2 regions of the Lederbergia ruris genome follow, and region 2 is predicted to be linked to the other one. Evidence: riboswitches for the same ligand, from Rfam matches in the RefSeq annotation. Region 2 holds a riboswitch; the other holds the start of a gene.
The links. A riboswitch is a leader RNA that binds a small molecule or an ion and turns the genes downstream of it on or off. The one in region 2 is predicted to bind FMN.
Positions count from the first base shown of each region.

Region 1 (15,654 bases), on a different contig from region 2:
GTATGAGCCGTAATCTCCAACTTTAGGGACTGTGGACGGGACTGGACTTGTGCAATGGTACCAATTTCTTCAATGATCCCTGTAAACATTTGGTTCACTTCCTTTTGGCAAAGCCGTAATTTTGATATCGGGCCCGATCATTTCTACTTTTTCAAATGTGAAAGGATAGGCTTCTGACATGGAAAGTAGATTTTCTCCTATAATGGAGGAGAGGGAGGATTTTCCTCCTAATAATTTGGGTGCAACATAGACAATGACCTTTTGCATAGCTTTGGCGCTTAAAAAGGTAGCATGTATCGTTGCTCCGCCTTCAACCAACAATGTCATAATATTGCGTTTCACTAACTCATTTAAAACTTCAGAAACAGAAATTTTCTCAGTTGCCAAGCGGACGACTTTAGCCTCGCTTCCTTTTTCAAGCTGTTGTTGTCTTTTGCTTGACGCTTGCTGTCCACAAAAAATGAGCGTTGGTGCTTCAGCGTTTTGTATGACTTGGCTGTTGATTGGTGTCTGTAAATGTGTATCTAAAACCACTCGAATAGGATGTTTTCCACCTTGGGGCAATCTGGTGGTAAGAAGGGGGTCATCGTGAAGAATCGTCTGCACACCGACTAAAATTGCATCATGTGCAGCTCGAAGTAAATGAACATCAAGTCGTGCTTGGTCACTTGTGATCCATTTACTATCTCCTGTTGCTGTAGCTATCTTTCCGTCTAATGTCATCGCTATTTTCATCGTTACGTAAGGTTGTTTTGTTTGAATATAGTGAAAAAATGGTGCATATAGTTGGGTGGCTTCTTGCCTGCAAAGACCAACATCCACTCGAATCATGGCGTCCTGCATGCGTTGGATTCCCTTACCTGCAACAAGGGGATTGGGATCTTTGGTTGCAATCCATACTTGTTTAATCCCATAAGCTATTACGGCATCTGCACATGGAGGCGTTTTTCCAGTATGAGCACATGGCTCTAAGGTCACGTAAAGATCTGCGCCTCGGGCCTCGGCTCCAGCCATTTGCAGGGCGATCTGTTCGGCATGAGCTTCACCAGCCTTTAAGTGTGCGCCCATACCGATGACTTGACCGTTCTTCACGACAACCGCTCCTACAGGGGGATTGGGTGAAGTCTGACCCGCAACGGCGCGCGCTAAAGATAAGGCTAACTCCATATAATTTTCCTTTAACACAACCTGTCAACACTCCAATATCTGTATTCCTTACGAACGAATGAAAATAAATAAGCCCCGCAAACATAGTAGCGGGGCTTTTAGACATACTTAAATAAACATAGGTCTACAAATGACTTTTAGAGTTTCCTAATAAAACAGAAAACTTCTAAATATATGCGTAAGAACGCATAGAAAAAAGACTTTGTTAGATTCTCCTTCTCCCATCCAGACTTTCACTGTCGGCTTTGGAATTTCACCAAATCCACCTTCTGCTTATCAAAAGCATCCGGGTCACGGACTAAGAGCATAATTGCTCATCACCGCCGGTAGGGAATTTCACCCTGCCCCGAAGGAATATATTCGATTGCAAATTAGTGTATCATAATATTGCTCAAAGAAGCAAAAGAAAAATGAACAGATCGTTACTTAGGTTCTTAAAAGGACAGAAAGACCTATTCGCTTATTCAAAAATATAAGACAAAGCTTTCACAGCTTGATCTACAGTTGCGACCGTTACATTGGCTTTCTCTGACAACTCTTTTAACGGGTGATGTAATTCTTCTGGTCGTATGAGGATAAGCGGTTTATTCATCGCTATCGCTGCACTTGCATCCATCGCGGTATTCCATTGTCGATACTTCTCACCAAGAAGAGCAACCACGATATCTGCTTTTTTCAATAAGACCTCTGTTCGGAGGTTATTAAAACTTGAAGCCGCGGCATCACGAAACACCGCATTTGGTTGTTCGCCAAGAATTTCCTCACCAATACCATCTGATCGATCATGATCCTCCATTGGTCCGACGAAATCAATTGGCAGCTTTAAAGCTTGTGCCTTCGCCTTTATTTCTGACCGCCATTCACTGTGAATTTCACCGGCAAGATAAACGGTTAATCTCACATTGATTCCCTCCTTATTTGGTATAACTTCCATTTTAGCAGTTTTTTAACAGCTATGCCTTCAAAAGGAATTTATCAATAAGGGGTTGTCAAGCTAATTTTACTAAGAGTATGATGGAACTAGATTTTTAGGTTTGGGGGGAAACAACATGTTTAAAAAAGCAATGACTGGCGCATGGATAATGGTTAGTATGCTACTCATTGCCGCTTGCGGAGCATCCATTGAAAAAGAACAGACTAAAGCCGTAGAACAAGTAGAAAAGGCTTTCAACGGAGATCCAGAAGTGGCAAATCAGGAGATCCAGTCGATTCAATTTTATTTACCTTCCGATATGACCATAAAGGACGATAAACCAAATAATATTATTCTCGATAAAAAAGACCATCCGTATATCCTTTTTTATAATCCAAACGAAAAAGAGGACAGTAAAGCATTATATAATCAGTTAATAGACTCAGAGAATCCTCTTATTGTCAATCAGACTTTTACGAAAGATCAGCGCTTTGGCTATCTCGTAATTACCGAAATCGAAGAAGCGGAGACTTACGAAGTAACAGCTGGAATTGGTGGAACAAAAGCAACGACAGAATCAGCTGTAAAGAATGTATCCGAAGACGCGAAAATCTTAATGGATATTGTTCGGTCAAGCCGGGTAGAATAGAGATGTTTACGGGGGAGGGCCTAATCGGAGGCCCTCTTTACGCATTCTAAAATGATTTTTTTAAAAAAAGATAGACAAAAACGGAAACTGTCTTTACACTAGTTAAGTATAATGGTTGACAAGGGGGCAGGGAGATGAGTTTTTTAGAAAAGAAGGGTATACGAATATCGGCTAAAACATATTTAGTGGATGCTTTAAGTTATATGGCGTTAGGGCTTTTTTCGTCCTTAATTATTGGCTTAATTATAAAAACGATTGGAGAACAATTACACTGGCCACTGTTTGTGGAAATGGGCAAACTGGCGATGGAACTTATGGGACCGGCAATTGGAGCGGCGATTGCGGTCGGGCTTGGCGCACCACCACTTGTGATCTTTGCCGCAGTTGCCACTGGGGCGGCAGGAGCTGCTCTTGGAGGAGGGCCAGCAGGGAGTTATGTGGCGGCTTTGATCTCGATTGAATTAGGTAAGCTCGTTAGCAAAGAAACAAAAGTGGATATTATTGTGACTCCTTTTGTGACGATTTTCACAGGTTTTCTTGTCGCCAAATTTATTGGTCCGACGATCGGCAAATTCCTAACCGTGTTTGGCAGCTGGATTGTCTGGGCAACAGAGCAGAAACCGATTTTAATGGGTATTCTTGTTGCGACTTTAATGGGGCTTGCTTTAACAGCTCCGATTTCAAGTGCAGCCATCGCCCTTATGTTAGATTTAAGTGGTTTGGCAGCAGGAGCAGCTACGATTGGTTGTTGTGCACAAATGGTGGGCTTTGCCGTTTCTAGCTATCGTGAGAACAAGATAGGTGGATTGTTAGCGATTGGAATTGGTACTTCGATGCTTCAAGTACCAAATATTATTCGCTACCCCTTGATTTTAATTCCGCCAACCGTTGCGGGGATTATCATCGCACCGTTTGCCACAACAATCTGGCCGATGACCAGTAATGCAGCAGGAGCTGGCATGGGTACAAGTGGATTTGTTGGTCAAATTATGACCTTCCAGACGATGGGATTTTCTGCAACAGTACTTGTCCAAGTCATTGTATTGCATATTTTAGCTCCAGCTATGATAAGCTTATGTTTATCAGAAATAATGAGGAAATTGGGCTGGATCAAACCAGGCCAAATGCTAATCAATACTGGAGGGAAATAAAATGGAAAAACTACAATCAATGGAACAATTTGATCAATTAAAAAAGGAAGAGCGTACAATCTTTATGTTCTCTGCTGATTGGTGCCCAGATTGCAAATTTATTGAGCCGTTCTTACCAAGACTAGAAGCCGATTATCCGGAATACACTTTTATTTATGTAGACCGTGATCAATTTTTGGATCTTTGCAGTCAATTGGACATCTTCGGAATCCCAAGCTTTATTGCCTTCCATAATGGCGAAGAAGCAGGCCGTTTCGTTAGCAAAGATCGGAAGACATTGGAAGAAATTGAAGACTTTATTAATGGACTTTCTTAGTAATTAAAATAGCGAAAGCCTGTATTCTCTTTCAGGGGATACAGGTTTTTACTATTTTATCCCTCAAACTTTGAGACTCTGCCTCATTTTGTGTAAAATAACAATAGTGTATTTTTCCCAAAGGAGGGGAGTGGTTTGAAAATGGATGAAAAGAAAATGAGGAGAGCATTGGAAGAGCGCCTCAAACAGCCAGGGCGTTCGCTCAAATATGATCGAGAAACGGAAACCGTGCGTGTTGAGAATGAAGAAACGGGCAAGGGAATGGATATCGCCTTATCTCCTTTAGTTGCGAAATGGCATGAGCGCAAGGATAAAGCACTGGATGAAGTGGTTTATTATGTGGAAGAGGCGCTCAAAGTGATGGGGAAAGACCAAGAAGTTGCGGGTCAGGAAAAGAAAATCTATCCCGTAATTCGTTCCACCTCATTTCCAAAAGAAACAGGGGATGGTGTGCCGTTTTTTACAGATGATCATACAGCAGAAACAAGAATTTATTATGCGCTCGATCTTGGTAAGACGTATCGTCTTTTAGATGAGCAAATCATTGAAAAAGAAGGACTTGATCCCCAAAAAGTGCGGGAAATTGCTCGTTTTAATGTTCGATCCCTTCCTGTGAAACTGAAAAAAGATACATTGCGTGGGAATGATTTTTACTTTTTGAATACCAATGATGGCTATGATGCTAGTCGTATTTTAAATGAAAAGTTTTTGCAGGAAAAAGCGGAAACAATTGAGGGAGACATGATTGTCGCTGTTCCGCATCAGGATGTCTTAATCATTGGCGACATTCGCAATTCCACGGGATATGATATTTTAGCGGAATTAACGATGAGCTTTTTCACTACGGGGAAAGTGCCGATTACGGCGTTATCCTTTACATATGAGGATGGAAAATTAGAGCCTATCTTTATATTGGCTCATGATCAAAAGAAGAAGGAGAAGGAATAAATGAATGTTTTTTATAATTTAAAAGGGGTGGGCGATACCTTATTAATCGCCATTCAAGATATCGAGCATCCAACATTTGAAAGAAAAGGCGATGTGGCGCGAATTTTTGATGAAAAGACCAAGCAAACAAGCGGCTTCAATCTCTTTCATGCTTCACAATATGTGCAAGTGGAAGCCAATGGCCAAGTGGAATTAACGGAAGAGCTGGTGGAAAAAATCAATGCTGCGCTTATGAAAAATGGCTTTGACGAACAGCTTGAAGCAGATTTCTCGCCAAAATTTGTCGTTGGTTACGTAAAGGAAAAAGCAAAACATCCGAATGCCGATAAATTAAGTATTTGTAAAGTCGATGTAGGAACAGAGGAACTACAAATCGTCTGTGGCGCACCGAATGTTGAGGCTGGGCAAAAAGTGGTGGTGGCGAAAGTCGGAGCTGTCATGCCAAGTGGAATGGTGATTAAAGATGCCGAGCTTCGTGGTGTTCCATCGAGTGGGATGATCTGTTCCGCGAAAGAATTGGATCTGCCGAATGCTCCTCAGGAAAAGGGGATACTCGTACTAGAAGCAGATACTTATGAAATTGGCCAAGCATTTCATCAATAATTACAAAGGGGGGCGTGTAGATTGCGCTTCTCTTTTTTAGTGTTGAATAAATATATAGAAAAGAGTTGCGAAGCTCTCTATTAGAGGATGTTCAAAAAGTCCGGTAAAAATGACACTGCGAATTTCTTCGTTGGCTTGTTTCTGTGCTGCTCATGTATTTAAAAGCATACATTCCGCTGCTCGAAACTGCGCCGCCTCGAACTTCTTGGTCCTTTTTATCCTCCTTTTTGAACACGCACTATTATGATGAAATTTTGAATTTCATGGTCGAATACAAGGTCATTGACTTTGGACAAGCTCATGTTTGGGATGACTCAGGAGTTGCGGCCATTGATAAAATTGTATTAAAATTGGAAGAAAGTGGTAAAAATATTCAGTTAACCGGTTTGAATAAACCGAGTTCAAATCTAGTTAACCGCTTGGCCATTCACAGTTAAGTGGATGTTTGAGTCTCATTTTGGAGGAGGAGAAGCACATGTATAATAGAATTTTATTAGCCGCAGACGGATCCGAATACTCGCTGCGCGCAGCCGGAGAAACGGTAAAAATAGCGATGCTCGCAAAAGAAGTTGAAGTCGAAATTGTGTTTGTGATGGATTATTCCAAAGTTAAATCTGAAGTCCTTCAAAGCAAAGATCCCGAAGTTTTAGAATTTGAAAGACGGCAAAAATTACTGCCTATAGAAGAATATTTTAGTAGAGAAGGCATTCAATATAAAATAACTATGTTGCATGGAGATCCGGGCCCTGTGATTGTCGAATATGCCAATAAGCAAGCCTGCGACCTAGTCGTTGTCGGAAGTCGCGGATTAAATAGTTTACAAGAAATGGTGCTTGGTAGTGTCAGTCATAAAATTGCGAAGCGGGTTGAATGTCCTGTGTTGATTGTGAAATAAACAAGATAGAAAAACTCTTCCGGCCTAAGCTAGAAGAGTTTTTGTGGTTATATATGTAGAGTATTCTATTCTGCGATCACTTTATCCATCGCTTGAATGATCCCAAGATGAGTCCCTTCATGCCATGTACCAAATTGAATCAATGCTCCAACGGTATCCATTAAATGCGATCCAATTGAAAAGGATTCTGAAGCTACTTGGCTTGTTTTTCCAAAAAAGTCTTCTCTTATTTTCGCTTTCTGATCCTTTAAAGCCTCGAGAACAGCACTAGGGAGAGGCGGCTTTTCGGTCCAGTCAGCTGGGGAAGTGCCTGGTGCAAAAAAAGCGGTCCATTCGGGATTTTTGATTGCATAGCTTGAATCGGATTTATTTAATAGAATTTCCGTCACGACAAAAATATGGCCGGCATTCCAAAGAATGGTATTGGAAAAGCCATCAGGTTGTTGACCCCATTTGTTTTCAGCAATTTTTTCTAATGTCCTAAGTGTGCTTGAGCGAGCAAAATTAAATTGTCGCAAAGTACCCAATTATCATCACTCCTATAAATTTCCTTATATTTCCATCATAGGCTAAATTTCAATTTATTGCTACAATAATTCAATTACAGTATGTTAACATTTTCAATATTAGTAAAATTAAGGGGAGAAAATGAAAAGGATGTCTTCGATTCTTGCTTGTGAAATCAATCCAAGAAATAAATATGCTAAAATATTCATAGATTCATACGGATTTATATGTCGAAAAATATTATGGGGATCAAGCACATTACATACCATCCAAGACGAGGGTTTAACATTTAATTCTATATTGGAAAAAAGAAGTGATTGAACGATTATTGATTTTGCTGAAGCACTTTGTGACGGTGAACAACCCCTTTTTGGGGGAATAGAAAGGAAGAAAGATGATGACAGTTTCCTACGTAGATTGGGGAGGAAGAGTAAAACTTACCTGGCTTCCTACTACTGAACTTCCAGAAAGAAAGTTAATTACAAGTGTTCACGCCTTTTGCTTTGATCATGATCAACTCCTTATGGTGGATCTGGAAGATAGGGGCTGGGATTTTCCGGGTGGGCATATAGAAGTAGGGGAAACCCCCGTAGAATGTGTGATGCGTGAAGTGATGGAAGAAGCGTATGCGAAGGGATTGTGTACGCTGCTTGGCGTGATTGAGGTCAATCACTCAGAAAATGATCAATGGAATGAAAAAAGTCTTTATCCTTTAATCGGCTATCAAGTTTTTTATCGAATTGATCTAACGGAGCTTCTTCCATTTGCGGGAAAATATGAATCGAATAGAAGAATGTTGATTGATCCCGGAAAGGTAGCTGACTATTTTAAGGGGTGGAATAAAACGTATCAGGCGATTATGGAATCAGCCTTATCATGCTGAGCCGAGGCAATAGGTGGAAACTGTTTGAATCTTTTTTATCCTTTCATTCGTATCTGTAAATAAGGAATTTCTTTTGGAAAAGGAGCGAATCGTATGGAAGGCTATTTCGTTGGCTGGGGAACACTAGCGTTAATTAATGCAGGGTTAGCACAAGGGAAAAATAGAAGTGGATTAGGCTGGTTTTTACTTTCCCTTTTATTAGGACCGATCGCAACCTTTCTGATCGTGGTCCTAGGGAAAAATCAGGCCTACAGGGAGTAGGTCACAAAGGCGATTTCCATTTTTTGCGTTAGAATAAGGTTAACACCTTGGAAAAATATAATAACATACCCAATAGCATTAGGCGAAGGAGCGAATAACTTGTTTACGGAACTTTATTCCCTATATTCGTGGTATGAATTATGGAACCCAGTCTTGCTTATGCTTCTCATTCTTTTGACATGGTTATATAAAAAAGCTGTAAGATCTGTTCGGAAAAATGTAACGAAAAGACATTTATTCTGTTATTTTGCTTGTATTGGCCTTTTGTATATAGTCAAAGGTAGTCCAATAAGAATAATTGGAAAAGATTTTTTATTTACTGCACATGTGTTAGAGCTTGCTGTTATGTATTTTGGAGTGATTCCTTTATTTGTTTTAAGTTTACCCACTCCTTTATTACAGAAGCTTTTCTGGGGCTACCGACTTCGGAAAGGGATGCAACTATTTGCCCACCCTTGGATGGCCGCTTTGATTTTTAATGGGCTTTTAACATTTTATTTGCTTCCGGTCTTTTTTAATGAAATTCATAGGCATAGTATATTATCATGGATTCTTCAATTCCTTTTAGCGGTGGCGGCCTTGCTTATGTGGTGGACGATTATCACCCCGGTGAAAAGCGTAGGGAGCTATTCTTATTTTGTACGGGTTGCTTACGTATTTCTAAATTCTCTTTTACTAATGCCATTGGGGATTTTCTTAATTCTTAGCATGTCACACGCTCATTACATGGTCTACGATCCAGCCCAATATCAACTCTTTTCTAACATAAATGGCATTGTCGATCAACAACTCGCTGGGGCTACATTAAAGTTTCTACAATTACTCGGGTACGGAACAGCTCTTTTCTTTTTGATTGTACGTTGGGGAAAAGAAGAAGAGCGAGAAGACGAAAACATTCGTGTGGTACAGGGAATTGTCATTCAATTGCCGGAAAAACATTCATAAATAAAACAGCCGACCATTGCAATCATAAAATTGCATAGTCGGCTATTGTTCTATCTTGACGATGGAAAAACGCGTTGTACGGTATCAGTAAATTGATCAAAGAAACCACTAACTGGGTTACCGTTATTAAGTTCATCACGGTATCCACGCATTTGTCCGAAGAAATCTGGGTTTTCGGAAACAAATACATTATCTAGATTGCGATCTGCTTTTCGAGCTTGGTCAGCAATTTTGTTTTTCACATCATTACTTAAATTGTCATTTTGATCATCCGTTAATTTTACGGCCACATACGCATTATTTCCTGTTGTTAGGACATAAGCACGATCGACTTCTTTCAAGTCTGCTACTTGATCAGCGATGTCATCTGCCACATCAACACGGCGATCATCGTTATTCATGTTGTTATCATTTCCGTCATTATTGCCAACATGATCGCGGTTATCTCTAACATTGGTTGCGCCAAATCCATCTTGGGTCCCATTATTTCTATCGGTTAGATTATTTCTTGTGTTATCCCAATCACGTGTATTGCGCGTATCATAATTAACATCAAGAGGGCCGTTATTATTATCTGCGACCCGATCTTTATTGTTATTATTTGCTCCACAGCCCATAAGCATCATCGAAGCGATACCGGCAACGGCAATTGATTTGACAATCTTCACTTGAAAACCTCCTTATTAATGTGATTCTTTTATAATGTTCCTTTTTCCTCAATTTTTATGCGTGAGATTTGTTATAATGGAACAGGCAGATTTTTTTAAAATAAGAAAGAAATTGGCTATATCAGCTCCGCGCTTACGCTTTTCTTATAATGACAGTGAAAGAGGGATAGGATGTCCTGGCTTAAAAGATTTATTTCAAAATTTATGACTGAAGAGATCGATGAACAAGAACAACCTAGAAAAATGGACAATAAGAGTCATTCCCCATCCACAATGGAGACAAGGATGACTTATCAATATCCGAAAGGTAATTTTCGTTTTCCATTAATGCAAGACCCATCTGACAAACAAGTTCCTCCTAACAAAGGAACTCCAAAAAGTGAACAAAGAAATCGAAATGATCGAAAATATGAAAAGCCCTTTGTGACGGAGACAGAAAAAGAAGTTCCAAGGAAGAAAATCAGTCGGGAGAAAGTGGAAGACAAGAAAAATAAAAAAGTGGAAAGTCAATTAAAACAACCTTTCCGTCCAACTCATATACCATCACCCATTTTTGGTTATCAACGACCTGAAAAAAGTAGTACGGAATATGAGTTACAGGATTCTTTTTTAAAGAAACCAACCGAAAATAAAATAAAAGCGGAAAAGTTTTTTGATACAGAGGAGAAGGAAAAAGTAATCCCATTAACATTTTTATATCCTGAAACAGAACCACAAGTGGAGGATAAAGAGAAGGCAACAAAGGATAAACAAGAAGGGTTCGAAGTCCTAGATCCTGTACAGCACCAAGTAGAAGAGGATTCTGTAGGAGAGATAGAAGCTCCGGAGCTTTATATCGAAGAAGATCCTATCGAGGAGCAAATTTTTGAAGAGGCAGAGGATGAAAAGCTAGAAGAGACTATAGAACCAGAGCGACAGGAACAAGCGTCAGATGAACAGGGACCAAATCGTTCTGAAGAGGAGCCGAGTAGACCATCTTCTAGGAAAGAAAAGGCTCGTGCTGCTATGCCGTTTAATGTACTTATGTTAAAAAATGACCGGAAAAATTGGCAGGAAAGACAAGCAAAGAAGATGGAGCAGCCATTAAATGAAAAAGAAAGCGAGCCAAAGGAACAATCTTCGTCGCAAGATGTGAGGGGAGATGTGGAAGACCGTCAAATAGAAACAGTGGATCATTCAAAGGAGAGAGACACCATCCAAAGGTCGCCTATTTTGCCAGAGGATGAACAGAGAAAATATCAAGAAACCTATGATTACCCTGATTTATCTCTCCTCCATCCACCTGTAACAAAGGCGGACAATGGGAAATGGCTTGAGGAACAGAAGGATTTGTTAAATGAAACACTCGCGAATTTTAATGTTCAAGCACAAGTAGTTCAAGTCAGCCAAGGCCCCTCTGTGACAAGATTTGAAGTCCAACCTGAACGGGGTGTAAAAGTAAATAAAATCACAAATCTCAGTGATGACATTAAGCTAAGTATGGCGGCGCGGGATATTCGTATGGAGGCGCCAATCCCAGGGAAAAGATCGATTGGAATCGAGATCCCCAACCAAGATAGTAGGCCGGTGCAATTAAGTGAAATCATTGGTGATCCTATCTTTTTAGAATCTGAATCGCCCTTGACTGCTGCACTTGGGTTAGACATTTCAGGGAATTCGATTGTCACGGATTTACAAAAAATGCCACATGGCTTAATTGCAGGTGCCACAGGTTCAGGTAAAAGTGTTTGTATCAACTCGATTTTGGTTAGTTTGTTGTATAAAGCAAGACCCGATGAACTAAAATTGCTTCTAATCGATCCGAAAATGGTTGAATTGGCACCATATAACCATATTCCGCATTTAGTCAGTCCAGTTATTACAGATGTTAAGGCCGCTACAGCTTCTCTTAAATGGGCTGTCGAGGAAATGGAGCGAAGATATGAATTATTTGCTCATACTTCTGTTCGTAATATCGGCCGTTTTAATGAATTGGCTGAAGAAAATCGTCGCTTTAATGAAAAGTTACCTTATATCGTCATTATTATTGACGAACTTGCAGATTTAATGATGATGGCGCCACATGATGTAGAAGAATCGATTTGCCGAATCGCTCAAAAGGCGAGAGCTTGTGGAATCCATTTAATTATTGCGACACAGAGACCATCTGTCGATGTGATTACCGGACTGATCAAAGCAAATGTACCAACAAGAATTGCCTTTTCTGTTTCATCCCAAGTCGATTCAAGAACCATTATTGATATTAGTGGTGCTGAAAAATTACTTGGCCGTGGGGATATGTTATTTTTAGGAAGTGGCTCGTCTAAGCCAGTTCGACTCCAAGGGACTTTTGTATCTGATGGAGAAATCGATCGTGTGATTGAACATGTTCGTTCACAAGGTGATCCCGATTATCTTTTTGAGCAGGAGGAATTATTAAAGAAAACACAAACTCAAGATGAAGAAGATGAATTATATCTTGAATCTTGTGAGTTCGTGGTCAAACAAGGTAGTGCTTCAACTTCTATGATTCAGCGGCAATTTCGGATCGGCTATAATCGAGCAGCAAGATTGATTGATATGATGGAACAGCAAGGTGTGATTTCAGGGGCGAAGGGCAGTAAACCTCGAGATGTTTTAATAACAGAGAGTGAATTGGAATCCTTGCAAGAATCTATTTCATAGCTTTTTGAACATCCTCTTATATAGGGATACGTGGATTTTTGTTGTGATAGTCATCTACAATGAATAATGTTATAATGTTGGAATGGAAATGAATTTCATGACGGTTTTTTACATACAACCTAATGAACAGTTGGATAATAATAAGTAAATAAAACGGGAAATTTGTTGTTTGTCTAATTGGCTAATCGAGAAGAGCGTGAAAGATTTTAGCCAATTTAGGTTTTAGTTCATATGATAAGAATAGAGATACGTATGTTGGAGGTTCTAAAATGACGATATACCATTTTGTAGGTATTAAAGGCTCAGGTATGAGCGCACTCGCACAAATCCTTCATGATAAGGGATATCATGTACAGGGTTCAGATGTGGAGAAGTATTTCTTTACTCAAGCATCTTTGGAAAAATCAAATATTACTATTTTACCCTTTAGTCGTAAAAATATTAAACCGGGGATGAGAGTGATTGCAGGAAATGCTTTTCCGGACACGCATGAAGAAATCGAAGAAGCGGAAAGGTTAGGAATCCCTGTGATTCGCTATCATGCGTTTTTAGGGGAATTTTTAGAAAAGTTTACAAGTATTGCGGTGACCGGTTCACATGGAAAAACATCGACAACGGGATTGATGGCCCATGTGATGGGGGGTGCTAAACCAACTTCGTTTTTGATTGGGGATGGAACAGGATCTGGGGTGAAGGAAGCAGAATATTTTGTGTTCGAGGCATGCGAATATCGCAGACATTTTCTAGCCTATCATCCGGATTATGCGATTATGACCAATATTGATTTCGATCATCCAGACTATTTCACGAATATAGACGATGTATTCTCAGCATTCCAAGAAATGGCTATGCAAGTGAACAAAGCGATTATTGCTTATGGGGATGACGATTACTTACAAAAGATCCAAGCGAAAGCACCTGTCTTATATTATGGTTTTAGAGAAGAAAATGATTTTCAAGCTCGCAATGTACAGACGTCATCGAACGGCACATCCTTTGATGTTTATGTAAGAAACAATTTTTATGCAAATTTTGAAATTCCTTTGTACGGTGAACATAATGTATTAAATGCCCTATCTGTTATTGCTTTATGTCAATACGAGGATATTGATGTCAATATTTTGAAGGAACAATTCAAAGCTTTCAAAGGGGTTAAAAGACGGTTTACAGAGAAAAAGGTAGGGAATCAGGTTTTGGTGGATGACTACGCCCATCACCCAGCAGAAATAAGCGCGACGGTTCGAGCTGCACGGCAAAAATATCCTGAGAAGTCTGTTGTCGCTGTATTTCAACCACATACTTTTACAAGGACACAAACCTTTTTACAAGAATTTGCTGAAAGCTTAAGTGAAGCAGATAAAGTTTATTTATGTGATATTTTCGGTTCTGCTCGTGAAAATCATGGGAAACTGACCATTGAGGATTTACGAACGCAAATCAACGGGGCAGAAATCCTTGATGAGGAAGATACCTCCCCACTTCGTTTTTATGATCAAGCCGTGATATTGTTTATGGGCGCTGGAGATATTCAAAAGTTTCAATTGGAATATGAGAATTTCTTAGCAAAACAATTGAAAAAAGCCCAATAAGTTGTCTGTTTACAATTAAAACCTGGAGCGATTTTCCAGGTTTTTTATTTAACTGAATAGATTGAGTTAAAATAACATAAATTAAACAAAATATGACCATTTTCACAAATTTAATGAAACGGCAGGAATTTTATCTATTTATGACGAAGATTTAGTTGGGAAGAAGTTTGAATTTCGCATCAAAGGGTATTCAAATGTACATGGGAGGTGTTGGACGCGTGATAATCATTTTATATTTAAGTGTAGCTGTGATTGCGATCGCCTTTGTTATCCTTGTAATCAGTTTGATGAGAACAATGAACGAATTGAAGGGTACGATGGCAAGTGTAACACACACATTAGACAGTCTAAACAAACAACTTGAAGGTGTAACAAGTGAGACAACAATGTTGCTACATAAGACAAACAGCCTTGCGGAAGACATTCAGGGCAAAGTAGAGAGGTTGGATACCGTCGTAAATGCAGTACAGGATGTAGGGGGAACGGTCCAAGAGTTAAACCATTCTCTGAGAAAAGTCACTACCTCGATTTCATCATCAATGAATCGAAATCAAGAGAAAATTGCCCAAGTGGTACAATGGGGAGCAGCTTTTAAAGAAATAAAAGATAAATGGTTTGGTGAGAAAGGTAAACATAGGTCTTCACGAAAACAAAGATCGACTTCTCAAAAGGCGATCCCTGCTCCGAAATGGGAGCGAAGTCATTAAAAAATAGGGAGGAAGATTAAAATGGCAAATAACCAAAACGATACAAATAAAACCGGTAATTTTATGATTGGAGTTGTAGTAGGAAGTATTGTAGGAGCAGCAACCGCACTTCTAATGGCACCAAAATCTGGAAAAGAATTAAGAAGCGATATTGGAAGCCAAGTTGAAACCTTAAAGGATAAGTCCGATGAATGGAAAGAAACGGTTATGGAAAAAGGATCAGAATTAACCTCTACTGCGAAAGAAAAGACGGATCAACTACGTCAGGTTGCGGCAGAAAAAAGTAGCAATGTTGCCGATACTGTGAAAGAAACAACGGATAAGCTTCGAGGCGCCGTAAAGGATAAAACAGAGCAAGTGGCTGAATCTGTGAAAGATATGACAGACGGTTGGAAAGAGACGGTTAACGAAAATGTAGAACAGACTGCCGACCAACTAGAAAAGCGCGTCGACCAAGCCGACTCAGCGGTACAAGCGAATAGTGATGAAGTCGCAGAAAAAGCGGAAGAATTGGCTGATAAAGTAAATTCCTCTATGAATAATTAAGAACAAAAGCGCAAGCGCCCGTTTAGCGACGTACAAACTTGGAGAATAAGGTTCAAAGGCTAAATACGCGCCGTCCTGGCGGCAGACTCAATCGCGACGTCCTGTCGCTTCGTCTGCACTAGTACATCCTTGTACGTCGCAACGCCTTTGTGACCAACGTCCTGTTGGCCTGAGATAAAGGAAACACGATGAACCCAAAGGGTGAATCGTTGTTGACTTATCGTAGGAAGGCACCGAAAGTT
Region 1 is NZ_BORB01000014.1:56,496-72,149, forward strand. Features, by position in the region: gene ribE (riboflavin synthase) at 1-89, opposite strand, end outside; gene ribD (bifunctional diaminohydroxyphosphoribosylaminopyrimidine deaminase/5-amino-6-(5-phosphoribosylamino)uracil reductase RibD) at 70-1,185, opposite strand; FMN riboswitch at 1,377-1,525, opposite strand; gene KI363_RS09940 (YtoQ family protein) at 1,628-2,068, opposite strand; gene KI363_RS09945 (hypothetical protein) at 2,217-2,729, shown strand; gene KI363_RS09950 (PTS sugar transporter subunit IIC) at 2,864-3,880, shown strand; gene KI363_RS09955 (thioredoxin family protein) at 3,882-4,196, shown strand; gene KI363_RS09960 (DUF1444 domain-containing protein) at 4,338-5,144, shown strand; gene ytpR (YtpR family tRNA-binding protein) at 5,145-5,747, shown strand; gene KI363_RS09970 (hypothetical protein) at 6,011-6,184, shown strand; gene KI363_RS09975 (universal stress protein) at 6,223-6,642, shown strand; gene KI363_RS09980 (DinB family protein) at 6,708-7,169, opposite strand; gene KI363_RS09985 (NUDIX hydrolase) at 7,547-8,032, shown strand; gene KI363_RS09990 (hypothetical protein) at 8,126-8,293, shown strand; gene KI363_RS09995 (cytochrome c oxidase assembly protein) at 8,393-9,238, shown strand; gene KI363_RS10000 (YhcN/YlaJ family sporulation lipoprotein) at 9,289-9,906, opposite strand; gene KI363_RS10005 (DNA translocase FtsK) at 10,078-12,570, shown strand; gene murC (UDP-N-acetylmuramate--L-alanine ligase) at 12,840-14,159, shown strand; gene KI363_RS10015 (DUF948 domain-containing protein) at 14,378-14,866, shown strand; gene KI363_RS10020 (YtxH domain-containing protein) at 14,888-15,412, shown strand.
Region 1: linked by a shared signal. The riboswitch ahead of ribD (bifunctional diaminohydroxyphosphoribosylaminopyrimidine deaminase/5-amino-6-(5-phosphoribosylamino)uracil reductase RibD) and the one ahead of KI363_RS18540 (ECF transporter S component) in region 2 are both predicted to bind FMN.

Region 2 (15,654 bases):
GCTTCTTGCAGCAATGGCATAATGAAGGGCGAAACAGTAAAAGTTCAATCCCAGGTGAACTGGCTGATCTGTTAGCACAAGCGATATCGGGTGAGACAGAACAGACAGAGGAATTAAATATTCAAGGTCGTCGCTATTATGTTGTCATTGTTAGTCCCTTATATACACAGGATCAGCAAAGCGTTAGAGGGGCTGTCGCGGTTATACGCGATATGACAGAAGAAAGACGACTTGATAAATTAAGAAGTGATTTTGTCTCCAATGTTTCGCATGAATTAAGAACTCCGATTTCTATGCTTCAAGGATATAGTGAGGCGATTATTGACGATATCGTCGATTCAGAAGAGGAAAAGAAAGAATTAGCTAAGATTATTTATGATGAATCTTTACGAATCGGTCGGCTTGTGAATGAATTATTAGATCTTGCTAAAATGGAAGCAGGCCATATGTCCTTAAATTATGAGAATCTAGAAATTGGTACATTTATTCAACGAATTATGCATAAATTTGGTGGTATAGCGAAGGAAAAACATGTAAAATTAAAATGTCAGTTAAATGATAATCAGCTGTTCTCTATGGACCCGGATCGTATAGAGCAAGTCTTAACCAATTTGATTGATAATGCAATCAGACATACTGCTGAGAATGGGTGTGTGACCGTTACACAAACAAGAAATGATCATGGTATAACCATTAAGGTATCTGACAACGGAACGGGTATTCCGGAAGAGGATTTACCATTTGTTTTTGAAAGATTTTACAAGGCGGATAAAGCCCGAACTAGAGGAAAAGCAGGGACAGGGTTAGGACTAGCGATTGTGAAAAATATTGTCGATGCCCATAATGGAGAAATAACAGTGCAAAGCAAACTTGAAGTCGGAACGACATTTACCGTCTTTTTACCGAACACGAAGTGAAAAATGTTGAATGTTGCTATAAAATCTTGTTCCACAAGAAACGATGGATAATGTAACGGATTGAATAACTTGAAAAGGTTGTTTAATCCGTTATTTTTGTGAGTGAAGCTTGCAATACAAAGTATTCTTTATAAGATAGATTTGTAACCTTTGTAAATTAGGACCGACTAATACATGACGGGGGAGGTAAGTAAATGGACTCCGTGTTTGATGAATTGTACGATCAATATCATCGAGATCTCTTTCAATTTTTATTCTATATGGTGAAAAATCGAGAAGAGGCTGAAGACTTAGTACAAGAAGTCTATATTCGGGTGATGAGTTCTTATGAGCGCTTTGAAGGGAAAAGTAGTGAGAAAACATGGCTCTTTTCGATTGCAAAGAATGTAGCCATTGATCATTTCAGAAAACAAAAAAATTGGAAACAACGTTTGTACGATAAATTTGATTGGGATCGAGGAGGGATAAAAGACACATCCCCATTGCCGGAGGATATTACCATCCAAAATGAGGATGTGGAACTTTTATTTCATTGCTTAGGCATGTGCACAACGAATCATCGGCTCGTCATCATTATGCGATTTATGAATGATTTTTCTGTAGCAGAAACAGCTCAAACTCTTAGTTGGTCAGAAAGTAAGGTCAAAACAACTCAACACCGTGCGTTAAAGGCACTCAGGGCAAAAATGGAATTACATGCGAAGGAGGGAGGTCCATTTCATGCCTGAAGATATGGAGCATAAGAAAATGATTCAATTGATCAATCACTTGCCAGAAGTGACAGATCTACGGTCAAAAGAAGAAATCTACCGAAAAGTGAAGAAAAATATGGATGAAAAACCTAAGAGAAAGAAGAGATATCTTGTCATTCCTGCTTTATCGTCTATTGCTGCCATATTAATCTTTCTATTGGTTTCACCTATCTTATTTCAACAACAATCGTATAAGGAGTCGTCGGTTGCCGATCGTCATGGGATAGTTACCGAGAAAAACGAAAATAAAGCGATGGAACTGAATGACAATTCCTCAACCATGCAAGCACAGGAAGAGTCAGGGCAAACATCGCAACTAAGAACAGCTCTGTATAAAGAAGACGTAGAAAATCAGCAAGTATTTACCTATGCAAGTCTGACTAATGATGGAGGATTAGTTCCCGTTTCCGTTAGTATTCTTATGCCAAAAGAGGAAGGATTAGAATGGTTTGAGCAGTATAAAAAGGAAGCAACGATCATTCAAAAAAAAGCACCAGATTTAATGAATATCGAACCCATTCTAAATTCTATAGTGATCGAAAATCCCACAACAGCACGTGTAAGGATTGATGATGAATTCAGGGAAAACTTTAGTTATCAGAATGGATTAAACGATTTTATTCAAAATACATTCCAATATACAGGTATTCAAGCGGTTCAATTTACGGATCAAGCTGGAAATCCTGTCGAATTTGGAAACAATGGGATTGTTCAAGATCAAGAAATTGAGAAACAGCCACATCGAGCGCAGTATTTGTATGAATTGGACAGCGGGGAAGCGTATATTGTTTCTGAAAGCAGGTCGACTGAGGACAATTTTAGTGCTACCTTACATGACATGAAAGATCGTCCTAATGACTTTCTACAAACAATTATTCCAAAAGATATCCATTTTGATGTGGTCAAGGAAAAGGATCGTGAGGTTACAATTCTATTTCATTCATCACTAGATCTTTCAAAAGGAGATCAGCAAGAACATATGTGGATGATTGAGGGAATTTTACTCGCAGCCAAAGAGTATGGTTTCCAATCGGTACAGTTTGAAGGAATCGAGCCCCAGCATTGGGAAGGCTTCGATTTTGAACAGCCTGTTGAGGTCCCAATAGCTCCTAATGTATTAAAATAAGCACTTCTCTTCACAAATGGCTGTAACTATTGTATAATGTATTTGAAAATAAAATACGATTCATCTTCGGGGCGTGGTGAAATTCCCGACCGGCGGTAATGAAACATTGGTTTCTAAGCCCGCGAGCTTCTTTGAAGCAGGATTTGGTGTGATTCCAAAGCCGACAGTATAGTCTGGATGGGAGAAGATGAAGGTTGCCTTGTGTTTAAACAAAGATAGTGTGTTTTTGTGATGACTATTTTTCGTATGGTCATGATGTTACTTACTTTGTTTAAATGCTTATTTAAGCATCCGGATATTCTCCCTCAAAGTAGTCATTCTTTGGGGGTTTTTATTTTACGGCAGCTTAAAGTGTGCGTGTTCAAATGAAGGGCTATTGGAGTTTTGAACATCTACATAAAGGCAAACCTTTCTTCATCGAGGGATGGATCTCTAAGGAGAGAGGATCTTTGAGAAAATTTAATGTTAGATCGTTTGTTATCATTGGAATGTTTAGTAGTTTGGCGTTTGTGCTCATGCTCATTAAATTTCCAATCCCACCATTTCCGCCTTATTTAACGGTTGACTTCAGTGATATTCCTGCATTGCTAGCGGCCTTAATACTTGGACCCACGGCGGGAATACTGGTGGAATTATTGAAGAATATTTTAGACTATTTTATTTCTGGGAGTGCCACAGGAATCCCTGTTGGAAATTTGTCTAATTTCATTGCAGGAGTATTGTTTGTTTTACCAACGTATGTGGTCTATAAACGTTTAAAAGCTAAATGGGGATTAATGGTGTCACTCAGTATCGGTACAATATTTATGGCTGTATTTATGAGTGTGCTGAATTACTTCTTTTTTTTACCAGCGTTTATGGGGCTCGCTGGTTGGGAACCAATGAGTAATGAGGCTTTACGGGAACTAGTGGTTATAGCTGTTTTGCCGTTTAATATTATTAAAGGCCTAATCGTTGCAGCTGTATTTCTACTTGTCTATAAACGTCTAAATAACTGGGTAAGCAAACAGATTTCATATAAAAATATTTAATCAAAACGGAGATGCCTTGTTTAGCATCTCCGTTTTGATTTGTGTTTAAAATAGTTTGTCTTGTGTTACTCCTCATATTTGAAAGGATCTCCACCAAAAGGTTTTTCCGCTATTTTGATGGATTCTGTTGGACATCCTTCGTATGCGTCCATTAAATCATCTTCTAATATATCAGGAACGGCTTCGGTTCCAGTATTATCATCAAGGATCACATAGGCTAGCCCTTCATCATCATAATCATATATATCAGGTGCCGATAAGCCACATGCACCACAAGCAATGCACGTATCTTGGTCCACAATTGTATACTTCGGCACGAAACTCCCTCCATCCATACGTACCTATGATGTAAAAAAACTTCAAGTATTATTTTATAGCTAGTTTATCACCTTTTCAATGTTTACGATAATTTTGGCTTTTTATAGAAAATAGATAATTTTGTCGTATTTTTTTGTAGAATAAGATAGACGTAGTCGAATTTCCTCATTCATGGTAAAATATTGTAAGAACAGGGGGAAGGAGAGAGTTAGTAAAGATGACATTTTTATCTGCACTTTTATTAAAATGTTTGTGGGAACTAAATGGAGAAAGAACCATTTATTCTATTTATCATCTATTGGTAGGGAAAAAGTCATCACAGACTTTACAAGATGCTCATCTCTTTCAATTAGCTCCTTTTTTTAAAACTTTACCGGATATGCGACGTTTGCAATTCAATCACGATATTCAATTTTTAATACAACAACAATATGTAGATTATGACCCTAAGACCCTTATTGGTTGTGTAACTGAAAAGGGAAGCGAGGCTTATCTAGCGTACTTCGAAAAGGTAACCATTCCCAAATATTTAAATGGATTAAAATTTCAGGATGTAACCATTCAAATGTGGAAAAGACTCACCTTACTTGTACAAGCTTTATCCTATATGAATCATGCAGAGAATCGTTATTACCCAGTCACTAGAGACCCTGATACTCAAGCCTGGGTAAAGCGCTATTTGTTCCATCATAAAGAGCAAAAGGGTGATCTAGCATCTGCTTTGCATGAAGAACTGTCGACCTTGTTAACCCCACCATTTCCAGAAGATCCTGTTTCCGTCATTTGGAGATTGAGTGGCTATCAAATGGTCGGGTATACAGATAAGCAGACAGCCGAATATTTAAGTTTGGAGCAATCTGAATATCATTTTCGTTTTTTAAATGCTCTTCATTATTGGATACAGCGGACTGTGGCAAATCCTAATCAGTTTCGGGTTATGCATTCCCTTGTAGAGGATTTATATCAAAAAATCCCCCTAACAAACACAGCCGCAAAAACAGCGGAATTATTGGCAATGAATAACACGGTAGAGAAAGTGGCATTCTTACGAAATTTAAAACAAAGCACCATTGAAGATCATATAATCGAAATAGCGATGAATGATCCTTCGTTTTCTATAGAACCTTTTATCGATCTTCAACTGGCAAAGGAAATTGTTGCGGTAGCTAGGCAATTGAAAGTAAAAAAACTTAAACCGATTAAAGAACAAATTCATACTGCAAATTATTTTCAAATCCGACTTGCTCTTGCGAGGTTAGGGGGAGAAGGATGACAAAGAAAGAAATTTTAAACAAAATTTTTGGTTATGATACGTTTAATAAAGGTCAAGAAGAAATAATCGATGCTGTCTTACAAGGCCATGATGTATTAGCGATGCTTCCAACCGGAACGGGTAAATCTTTATGTTATCAATTGCCAGCCTACCTTTTGGAAGGCTCCGTATTAATTGTTTCTCCTTTGATCTCCTTAATGCAAGATCAGGTTGAACAATTGCAAATATTGGGCGAACGTAAAGTCGTAGCCATAAATTCATTTTTAAATGGACGGATGAGAGAAAAAGCATTCCGGCAATTAAACAAGTATCGCTTTATTTATCTATCACCTGAGATGCTTGGAATGAAAAGCATTTTAGATCGATTAAAACAAATTAAAATAAGTTTATTTGTTATTGATGAAGCCCATTGTATTTCTCAATGGGGATATGATTTCCGAACAGATTATTTGAATTTAGGAAAGATTCGACTGTCAATCGGAAAGCCACCTACACTTGCTTTAACGGCAACAGCTCAACCGGAAGTACGTGAAGATATTAAACAGCTTCTACGCTTTAATAATCCTAAGGAATATGTCTATTCGATCGATCGCCCTAATATTAGTATGGTTGTTGAGAAATATGATCATTATGAAGAAAAAAAGAAGCGGCTGCTAGAATTAGTTCGGAATTTTAAAAAGCCGGGAATCATATATTTTTCAAGCAAGCGTCTTACAGAGGAATTTGTAGACTTTCTGCAATTAAATGGTATTAGAAATGTTGCTGCCTACCATGGAGGGATAAATCAGGAACAACGAATTTTAATTCAACAGCAATTTTTATGTGGCCAATTAGATGTCGTTTGTGCAACAAGTGCTTTTGGCATGGGGATTAATAAGAAGAATATTCGATTTGTCATTCACTATCATATGCCAGGTCAGATGGAATCCTATATTCAAGAAATAGGACGGGCTGGTAGAGATGGACAAGAAAGCATTGCTCTTCTCCTCTATGCATCTGGCGACGAAATGTTACCGATTCGACTCATTGAGCAGGAGCTCCCTGATGATTGGCAAATTAACGCTTATGAGTCATTAACCAATGTAAAAGATGTCGGAAAAATGATGGCGGAATTAAAAATAACAGAAACACAGCTACGTTTTCTTGAATATTATTTTTCTGCTTTTCGTGATCATCCAGAAAAAGCGGGTAAAGTAATAGATATAAAGAACGCCCGAAAACAATTAAAATTGAGCAAGTTATGGGAAATGTCGAATTGGGTCAACTCAAAAGAATGTCGGCGTAAGCAGGCTTTAACCTACTTTCAAGAAACAGATCAACCGTCACCACATATATGTTGCGATATTTGCCAAGTGGATTTGACTTATTATTTTACAGGTAAAAAGGAAAAGCATAAGGATAATAAACAGTCCTGGGAATGGAGATTGCAAAAAATACTGCTAGAAAAGTGAGTAGAAATGAAAAGAAAAAAGCAAGCAGAGTCGATTAAGAATTTAACAAATAAAGAGATCATTTTAAGTGTTATTTTCACACAAGTGATTCTTTTGATTTTAGCATCTATTTTAAGTCCCTTTTTCTTTAAGAATTGGCACTCATTTTCTTTGGTTTTCCAATGGGATTTTAAGTGGATATTCATCGGGGTAATCAGTGGGCTGGTAGTCGTTAGCTTAGATTTATTTTTGATGAAACGTCTTCCGCAACGTTATTATGACGATGGCGGGATCAATAATAAAATATTCGCAAACCTTAATTTTGTACAAATGATGGGTCTTGTTTTGGTTATAGCAATTGCAGAAGAATGGCTATTTCGAGGAATCATTCAAACTAAGTTTGGATTAATTCCGGCAAGTATTATTTTTTCAATTATTCATATGAGGTATTGGGCTCATTGGTACCTAATTGTCAATGTTTTGGTTTTAAGTATCTGGATTGGCTTGGTTTTTGAGTGGTCTGGTCAGCTTTTATGGCCCGTCATATTCATGCATTTTATTATAGATTTTTTGTTAGGAATCTCTATTCGTTTAAAAACTAAGCGGAAAGTGGGGAATGAAGTATGACTGAACAAAAAAATGAGGAGTACAAAAGTGAGCTTCCATCTCGCGCAGAACTTCATGGGCGGAAAAATAAGAAAAAACCGGAAGCGAAAAAAGAGCCCCAAAAGAGGCGAAAGATTTCAATTCCCTTCGCTTTAGTCATTCTATTATTATTAATGCCGATCGTGGTTATGATTTATGCTAATAAAGATAAAATTTCCATTGCTAAAACGACTAGTGGGCACTCAGGAGAGGAAATCCTATTTGAGGACGCTCCAGATACGACGATTCATTCAGTTGTAAGTGATGAATCGCCCGAAAAAAATACAGATCAAGAAGAGGAAAAGGAGCAAAAAGAGAAAAGTGCCGATACAGAAGAAAAAAATGAACAGAAAGATAAGGAAACGGACAAAAACGAGCAGAAGCTGAAAGAGAAAGTAAAAGAAGAGGAAAATAAGAAAGCCGAAGAAAAAGAAAATAAGGAAGATAAGCAGACAACGCCCCCTAAAAAAGAGCCTGAAGAACAGAAACAGGATTCGAACCAAAATCAAACACCTGTTCAAGACGAAGGAGGGGAAGTTTATCATACCGTTCAACCTGGGGAAACCCTCTTTCGAATCGCTATGAATTATTATCAAAGCCAAGATGGTATTGAAAAGATTCGCCAAGCGAACGGGCTGTCAGGTAATGAGATATCCGTAGGACAAAAGTTAAAGATTCCAAAATCATAAGAGACATAGAGCGACTCCTAAGCACATAAAATTAAAATACAATGGATGTGGAAGGGAGTCGCAGCTATGGAATCGTTTCTACTTGAAGAAGGGGACAAGATGGACCCAACAACCAAAAGAGTTTTACAAAACTTAATTGATCGAAAGTTAAAACTTAATCGATATAAACAATTACATTTTATTTTATTTTCGACTGCGATCTTATTCAGTACCATTCTTTTTTATTCCGTTTACAATATGGTTGTTTTACCATATCAATCCTCTATTTTCGATCTTATTACCTTTATTTTGCAACAAAATCATTTTATTTTTTTATTATTACTCGCCTTTAGTTTATTCGGTGCTGTAAAAATTGTCTTCGAAAAAAAGGCGAAAAGTGAAAAAGACTACCATGCACTAAGATGTGAAGTCATTGATAAAAGTGGAGATTTATGGAAAGGCGAGCAATGGGAAAAAAGGCATAAAATATATGAACAGATGAAGAAAAAATACGATATTAATTTATACCATCAAAGCAAGTAGGAAAGAAAGGATTTTTCTATGATTTCATTTCCGGAAGACATTCGCTTCTGCTATGAATGGCGCTAATTTCAAAGTAGATTAAGACTTCTAAAAATAGTCCTGCAGGACGTTGCGAACTTTCCTTATTCAGTTGCAAACTAGGATCGTTACACATACACGAACTTCTCCTGCAGGCCTAAAGTCGCTACCAATTGAAGTTTCACTTTTTCACCATTGCAGCGCAATATGTAAGGTGCAACAGCCCTTTTCACCTTCTGCATTACTTAACTCAAAAATAATTCCATCAGGATTAAAGTGGCTTTTGATCGGGATTGAAAGTCCAGTAGATTGGATAAGCTTTTGAACTTTCTTTTTGTTTGATTGCTGTGCTGCCTCCATTAAGTCATGAGCAAATGTAGGGGAGGAATTGATTTTATTAACCAATAGGCTCGCTTGGGTCATAAGCGTCTGAAATTTTTGCGCAGATTGATGTAGTTTTTCAGTCTTAACTGGTGGATATAAATTTTGTTTTCTCACTATTTGGCTATATAAAAATGGTTGATTCTTTACCAGGTGAGGAGGATATAGGTAATACGTGTATGGAATATAATACAAAATAACCCTCTCCCTCTACTAATGTTTATACAGTGTATGAGAATTCCTTTGTTTAAGTTCATTGAACTCACATAATAGGCATGAGCAGCGGACTTGCACAGGACGTGGGTGAATTTAACGGAAGTTCCTCTTTTGCAAAAGAACTTCCACTGGATCCTTACTTTTGAACATCCCCTATAAATATAAATGATATGAGGGAACTTTAATTAGTATGGATCTCTTGGTTCAAAGGCTATGAAAATCATGTTAATGACAAACCATGCCGGGATAAAAGAGTGAGTGGGGGATTTTCTTGATCATAATATGGATCTGTATCATCTTAATCACAGGGATTGGCTTAATTATTTACATGAAAAGAAATGCATCTGAAGATAATGTGCACACGAAAGTACTTTTCTTTGAAAAACTTCCTTATTCATTAGAAGGACAATCGATTTTTTTTATTTCTGATATTCACCGTAGGAAAATCTCAGCTAATTTACTAAAAGAACTAAAGCAAAAACCGGATTGGATTATCATTGGCGGTGATTTAGCTGAAAAAGGTGTTCCTTATTCAAGAATTGCTCATAATTTATCTATATTAAAAGAAATAGCGCCTCTTTATTTTGTCTGGGGAAATAATGATTATGAATTAAACGAAGAACAGTTACGTGAACTATTTGTTCGTTTCAATGTAAGGGAATTAAAAAATGAAGTTTATGAATTGCCAAATGAACAATGTGCTTTTATCGGTGTAGATGATGTGACAACACAGGAATTACCATCAGTTGAATCCATTCTAGAAAATGCGGATCCTACTAAGTTTCAAATTATGTTAAGTCATAATCCAGCCATTGTAGAAATGTTACCTGATGATCATAAAATCTCACTCATATTAAGCGGCCATACCCACGGGGGGGCAAATTAGAATCCTTGGGTTAGGGCTATATAAAAGAGGAAGTATAAGTGTAAGAAATGGTTCACTTCTTCTAGTCAGCAATGGGTATGGAACCTCCTTATTACCTCTGCGCCTTGGCGCCAAACCCGAAACACATTTATTAATCTTAAAAAAAGGAACACCAAGTTTTAGTGGACGCAGCTAAATAGTCGCTTCCGCTTTTCTTTGTCTAGCTCCAGGCGTTAGGGGCTCGAGGTCAAATAACCCTAAACCCCGGAAGGGAAAAACCACCCTTCCGAGGTTTAGGAACATTTGCTTGTCGCCCCTGGCAAACGCCTTCCGCTTTTCTTTGTCTAGTTTCGGCTCCTAGCTGCTAACAAACTTTCGGTGCCCTCCTACGATAAGTCAACATCGGCTCATTCTTCGCCGTGTTTCCTTTATCTCGTCAGGCCCCTAAAAAGTTTGTGCGCAGCTAAACTGTCGCCTTCCGCTTTTCTTTGTCTAGCTTCAGGCGTTAGGGGCTCGAGGTCAAATAACCCTAAACCCCGGAAGGAAAAAACCCCCTTCCGAGGTTTAGGAACATTTGCTTGTCGCCCCTGGCAAACGCCTTCCGCTTTTCTTTCATGAACCATCTTTATGAAGTTACATACTATGAAGGGAAAGAGCAACTTCAGGGGGCGGTTTCGTGAAGCTGGAGCGCATAGCACTAAATCAAATTAAATATTCAATTTCATTTGATGAACTTTCCTTTAAGGGAATGACCGAAGAAGAAATGCTGGAAGAGCCATACGTATGGGACGCTTTATTTGATAGAATGCTTGATGAGGCATGCCGTATGTATGATTTAGAAAATTGTGAAGCAATGGCAGTTGAAATTTATTCAATGAACTCGAATGAGTTAGTTTTAATATTAACTTTAGATGACGAGGATATGATCGATTCTCCAATAGGGATCCATGAACCAGACATTGACTTTGAAAAGGATTTTGTTATTTTCACTTTTGATACGATTGATGATTGTATTTCCTTATCAAAAAGATTGTCAGATATAGAGCAAATCCAAAGCATTAGCTCTTTGTATATATTTAAGAACCAATATTATTTAGTCATGATGAAAGGAAATATGAAGCAGGAGAGTTTACTAGCTTTAGGAGAAGAATATGGAGAAAGAAGTACCTATACTTGGGCCTATTTAGAAGAATATGGAACATCGATTATAGATAAAACAGCAATTCAGACCCTAATAGCTAACTTTTAATCAAATTCATTGCACTCATTTTTGAAATCTCCTATCATGTATAGGTAGGAGATTTCATTATTTAACCAATTATATACAATAAGGAAAACAGAGGAACTTAATATAGGAGAGTCTTAAAATGCAAAAAGAGGAATGTATTATTATAGGTGGCGGTCCTTGTGGATTAGCTGCTGCAATTGCTTTAAAAGCTATTGGGAAAAGCCCACTTGTGATTGAAAAGGGAAATATTGCGAATGCTTTATATCATTACCCAACCCATCAAACTTTTTTTAGTTCCAGTGAAAAACTGGCTATTGGGGACGTCCCATTCATCACAGTGGAGCGTAAGCCCAAGAGAAACCAAGCTCTTACATACTATCGTGAAGTAGTGAAACAAAAGGATTTAAGAATTAATCGCTATGAAACAGTGTTTAATGTCAAAAAGGAAAACGACATATTTAAGGTTGAAACCTCGAAGGATGTATATGAAGCGAAGTATATGATCATTGCTACTGGCTATTATGATCATCCCAATTATATGAATGTTCCCGGAGAGGAACTCGATAAAGTCCTTCACTACTTTAAAGAAGGGCACCCATACTTTGATATGGATGTCGTCGTGATTGGAGGAAAAAACTCCGCTGTAGATGCAGCGTTAGAGCTACATAATGCCGGGGCAAGAGTCACCAGTTTATACCGAGGAATAGATTATTCTACAAGTGTAAAGCCATGGATATTACCAGAATATCAAGCTTTGGTCAAAAATGAAGAAATTAAATTAGAGTTTAATGCACATGTTTTAGAAATAACCCCTCATTCTGTTCGTTACCAAGTGGGAGATGAAGTGAAAGAAATAAAAAACGACTTTGTTTTTGCCATGACCGGTTATCATCCGGATCATCCTTTCATTAAAAAAATGGGAGTGGAAATCGATGATATCACTGGGAGGCCACAATTCAATCCGGAAACAATGGAAACGAATATCGAAAATTTATTCATTGCAGGGGTGATTGCCGCTGGAAATGAAGCGAATGAGATTTTTATTGAGAATGGGCGTTTACATGGAGGTCTCATTGCAAACTGTGTAAAATATAAATAATGATCATCATTATTTGATTCTGTCTTTTTGTAATTTGTACCCATATTTCATTGTCCCCATTAAACTTACTTTATGAATAACAAGCATGAGAATTCCGGCTATTAACGGATCAGATTTATTGTGGAGAGGTAGCAAAATATCGATTGCATCAGTAGTAGGTAAACAAAGGCTAGCAGTTAATTGTCCCAGAGGTAGATGACCTACTCCATTCCAAATCCCAGTTACAATAAAATATAAACATGCTGGCATGAGTAGGAGAGAGCTTTTATAAATAAAGCTCTTTTTTGGTTTCATTTGGTTAGCGGGAGGATAGACAATCGGACGCCACATATTTATCGATAGATAAAATAACAAGTGTATATAAATTTTATGAATCACAGAATATTGAGAAAAGGTTTGTAAGAGCATTTGAAAGTGATAAGCAAAGAATAGTACGGAAAAGGAATAGAGGGCTGGGATGGGGCTGATGAATAGACGTCTTATCCACCTCATCTTATTAATGTGATTTAAATAAGCGTATAATGTCGGAGGGATCCCCAATAACAGGAGAGGGGGGATAATAAAATAATGAATACTCATAAAAACCATATGTGAACTAAATAATAGGTGGCTTAGTATCGATAAAGGACTTTCTATAATTAAATAAGCTACACATAAACTGAAGAAGAAAATAAGGGGTTGTGGAGAATAGAGTTTCAAGTTGGTTCCTTGCTTGATAAGGGTCCCATAAAGTAGTGCAATGAAGACTAAGATCATGAAAAAGATACCACTCCACTCATCACTGACCAAAATATAAAAAGAAAACATGTGGCCACCTCCATGTTTTCTATAAATATGTCTTTTCTCTATGTGTTATGATTGGTCAACCTGTAGATAATTAATCCTCATTCTCACAAACGGGATCTTGGAAAATTTGGCTTAGCTTGTTTTGGTTAGTCGTTTTTGTTAAAGCGATTAGTAATTTAATTCTTGCTTTTTGCCCATTTAACCCATTGCTAAAAATAACCCCCATCTCTTTCAGTTGCTTTCCACCACCTTGATAATCATAGACATCTTGAGCAACACCTTTAAAGCAGCGAGAAACGACAATAATTGGAATATTGGCTTTCCTTAACCTCTTGAGTCCCGGTAAGCAGCAAGGTGGGAGGTTTCCTTGTCCCAATGCTTCTATTACAACACCGTCATATTTTTTGTCATCAATCGCATCAAGTACATCCGCTTCCATTCCGGCGTATGCTTTTAGAAGCGCAACTCTTTTGGAAATTTGTTCAATATCATATTTTTCTCTATATAATGGCTTATAATGAAACAAAATCTCTCTTTTTGTCACTAAACCGATAGGCCCAAATTGTGGGCTTTGGAAGGTTGAAACATTGCTTGCATGGGTCTTTGTCACATTTTTCGCTGCATGAATTTCATCGTTTAAAACAACTAAAACCCCTTTATCTTTTGCTTCATTACAACAGGCAACACGTACTGCAGAAATAAAATTATACAAACCATCTGAGCCAATTTCGTTACTCGACCGCATGGCTCCAGTAATGACAATGGGAATGTGAATGTTTAGAGTGAGATCTAGAAAATAGGCAGTCTCTTCCAAGGTATCTGTTCCATGAGTAATCACTACTCCATTGAATGATTGTTGCTTGCATTCCGCCTCAATTAGGTTTTTCAATGTTAGCATCTCTGCGGGCCTAATATGGGGAGAAGGAAGATGGAATGGTTGCTTTGTGGTGATATGCGCTAAATTTTTGAATGCCTCAGTAAAATCCATAAGCGGATGATCAAGCGACGGGGCAACGGCGCCTGACTGGGTGTCTTCTTGCATGGAGATGGTTCCACCAGTATGTAATACAAGTATATTTTTCAATCGTTTTCACCTTTCCGATGTTAGTATGATTCATAACTTAAAATCATTTCCAATTCGACTTTTCCATGGTAACATAGAAGAAATAGACAGAAATGAGAGCTGGTTATGTTTGGCATATTATCCGCCGGGATTGCCCCGGGTTTAGCTTTAATAAGTTATTTTTATTTGCGTGACCAATATGAACAAGAGCCTGTTTTAAATGTATTTAAAATGTTCTTGTTTGGCGCCATTTTAACATTTCCGATTATGTTTATGCAATATGTGATAGATGCTGAAGAAATTATTGTAAATGAATATGTTCAATCTTTCATTTCCACAGCTTTTTTAGAAGAGTTTTTTAAATGGTTTATATTATTTTTAGTTATTTATCCACATGCTGATTTTGATGAACCTTATGATGGAATTGTTTATGGAGCTTCTATTTCATTGGGGTTTGCGACAGTCGAAAATATTCTCTATTTACTAGGTAATGGAATAGAATTTGCAATGGGGCGCGCCTTATTACCAGTATCGAGCCATGCTTTATTCGGTGTGTTAATGGGGTATTATCTAGGCAAAGCAAAATTTAATATTGCGGGAAGCCCAGCAAAATGGATCTTCTTATCCTTTTTTATACCTTTTATTTTACATGGATTTTATGATTCTATCCTAGTCGGAAAAAGATGGATTTACTATATCATTCCCTTTATGTTATTTCTGTGGTATGTCGGACTGAAGAAAGCCAAACATGCACATATATTATCGAAACGGCATCTTCAAAATCAAAATGAAGAAGAAACAGCTGCATTCTAATTAGAATCGTAGCTGTTTTTTTATGTTGGCATTATGAACGTAACTATTTTTATAATTTTTATGAATAAAATTGGGTTTTCCTTAAGACAATATGGTTAGGAAAACAACTTTTGGAGGCTATAAAAGTGAGATATAGCAAAGCGATTAAGTTACTAGCTGTTTTATTCGTAAGTATTATTCTAATATCTGTTCCCACTATTCATGAAACACGTGCATTTACAAATCAGGTTATTCAAAAAGGGGCAGTTGGGGATGATGTGATCGAACTACAGGCGAGACTGCAGTATATTGGATTTTACAATGGGAAAATTGACGGTGTGTTCGGTTGGGGGACATATTGGGCATTAAGAAATTTTCAAAGTGAATTTGGCTTACCTATTGATGGAATTGCCGGAGGAGATACGAAGGCAAAGCTTATTAAAGCTTCAAAATACGATCAACAGTATGTGAAGAACCAAATTCGAAAAGGCAATAAGTTTACC
Region 2 is NZ_BORB01000045.1:8,642-24,295, forward strand. Features, by position in the region: gene KI363_RS18525 (ATP-binding protein) at 1-917, shown strand, start outside; gene sigX (RNA polymerase sigma factor SigX) at 1,112-1,645, shown strand; gene KI363_RS18535 (hypothetical protein) at 1,638-2,795, shown strand; FMN riboswitch at 2,854-2,988, shown strand; gene KI363_RS18540 (ECF transporter S component) at 3,245-3,826, shown strand; gene KI363_RS18545 (ferredoxin) at 3,892-4,143, opposite strand; gene KI363_RS18550 (YpbB family protein) at 4,362-5,417, shown strand; gene KI363_RS18555 (RecQ family ATP-dependent DNA helicase) at 5,414-6,868, shown strand; gene KI363_RS18560 (CPBP family intramembrane glutamic endopeptidase) at 6,875-7,474, shown strand; gene KI363_RS18565 (LysM peptidoglycan-binding domain-containing protein) at 7,471-8,181, shown strand; gene KI363_RS18570 (DUF2663 family protein) at 8,248-8,703, shown strand; gene KI363_RS18575 (YuzC family spore coat inner layer protein) at 8,911-9,297, opposite strand; gene KI363_RS18580 (metallophosphoesterase) at 9,590-10,204, shown strand; gene KI363_RS18585 (adaptor protein MecA) at 10,860-11,432, shown strand; gene KI363_RS18590 (YpdA family putative bacillithiol disulfide reductase) at 11,551-12,510, shown strand; gene KI363_RS18595 (cytochrome c oxidase assembly protein) at 12,520-13,317, opposite strand; gene KI363_RS18600 (asparaginase) at 13,388-14,380, opposite strand; gene prsW (glutamic-type intramembrane protease PrsW) at 14,486-15,172, shown strand; gene sleB (spore cortex-lytic enzyme) at 15,346-15,654, shown strand, end outside.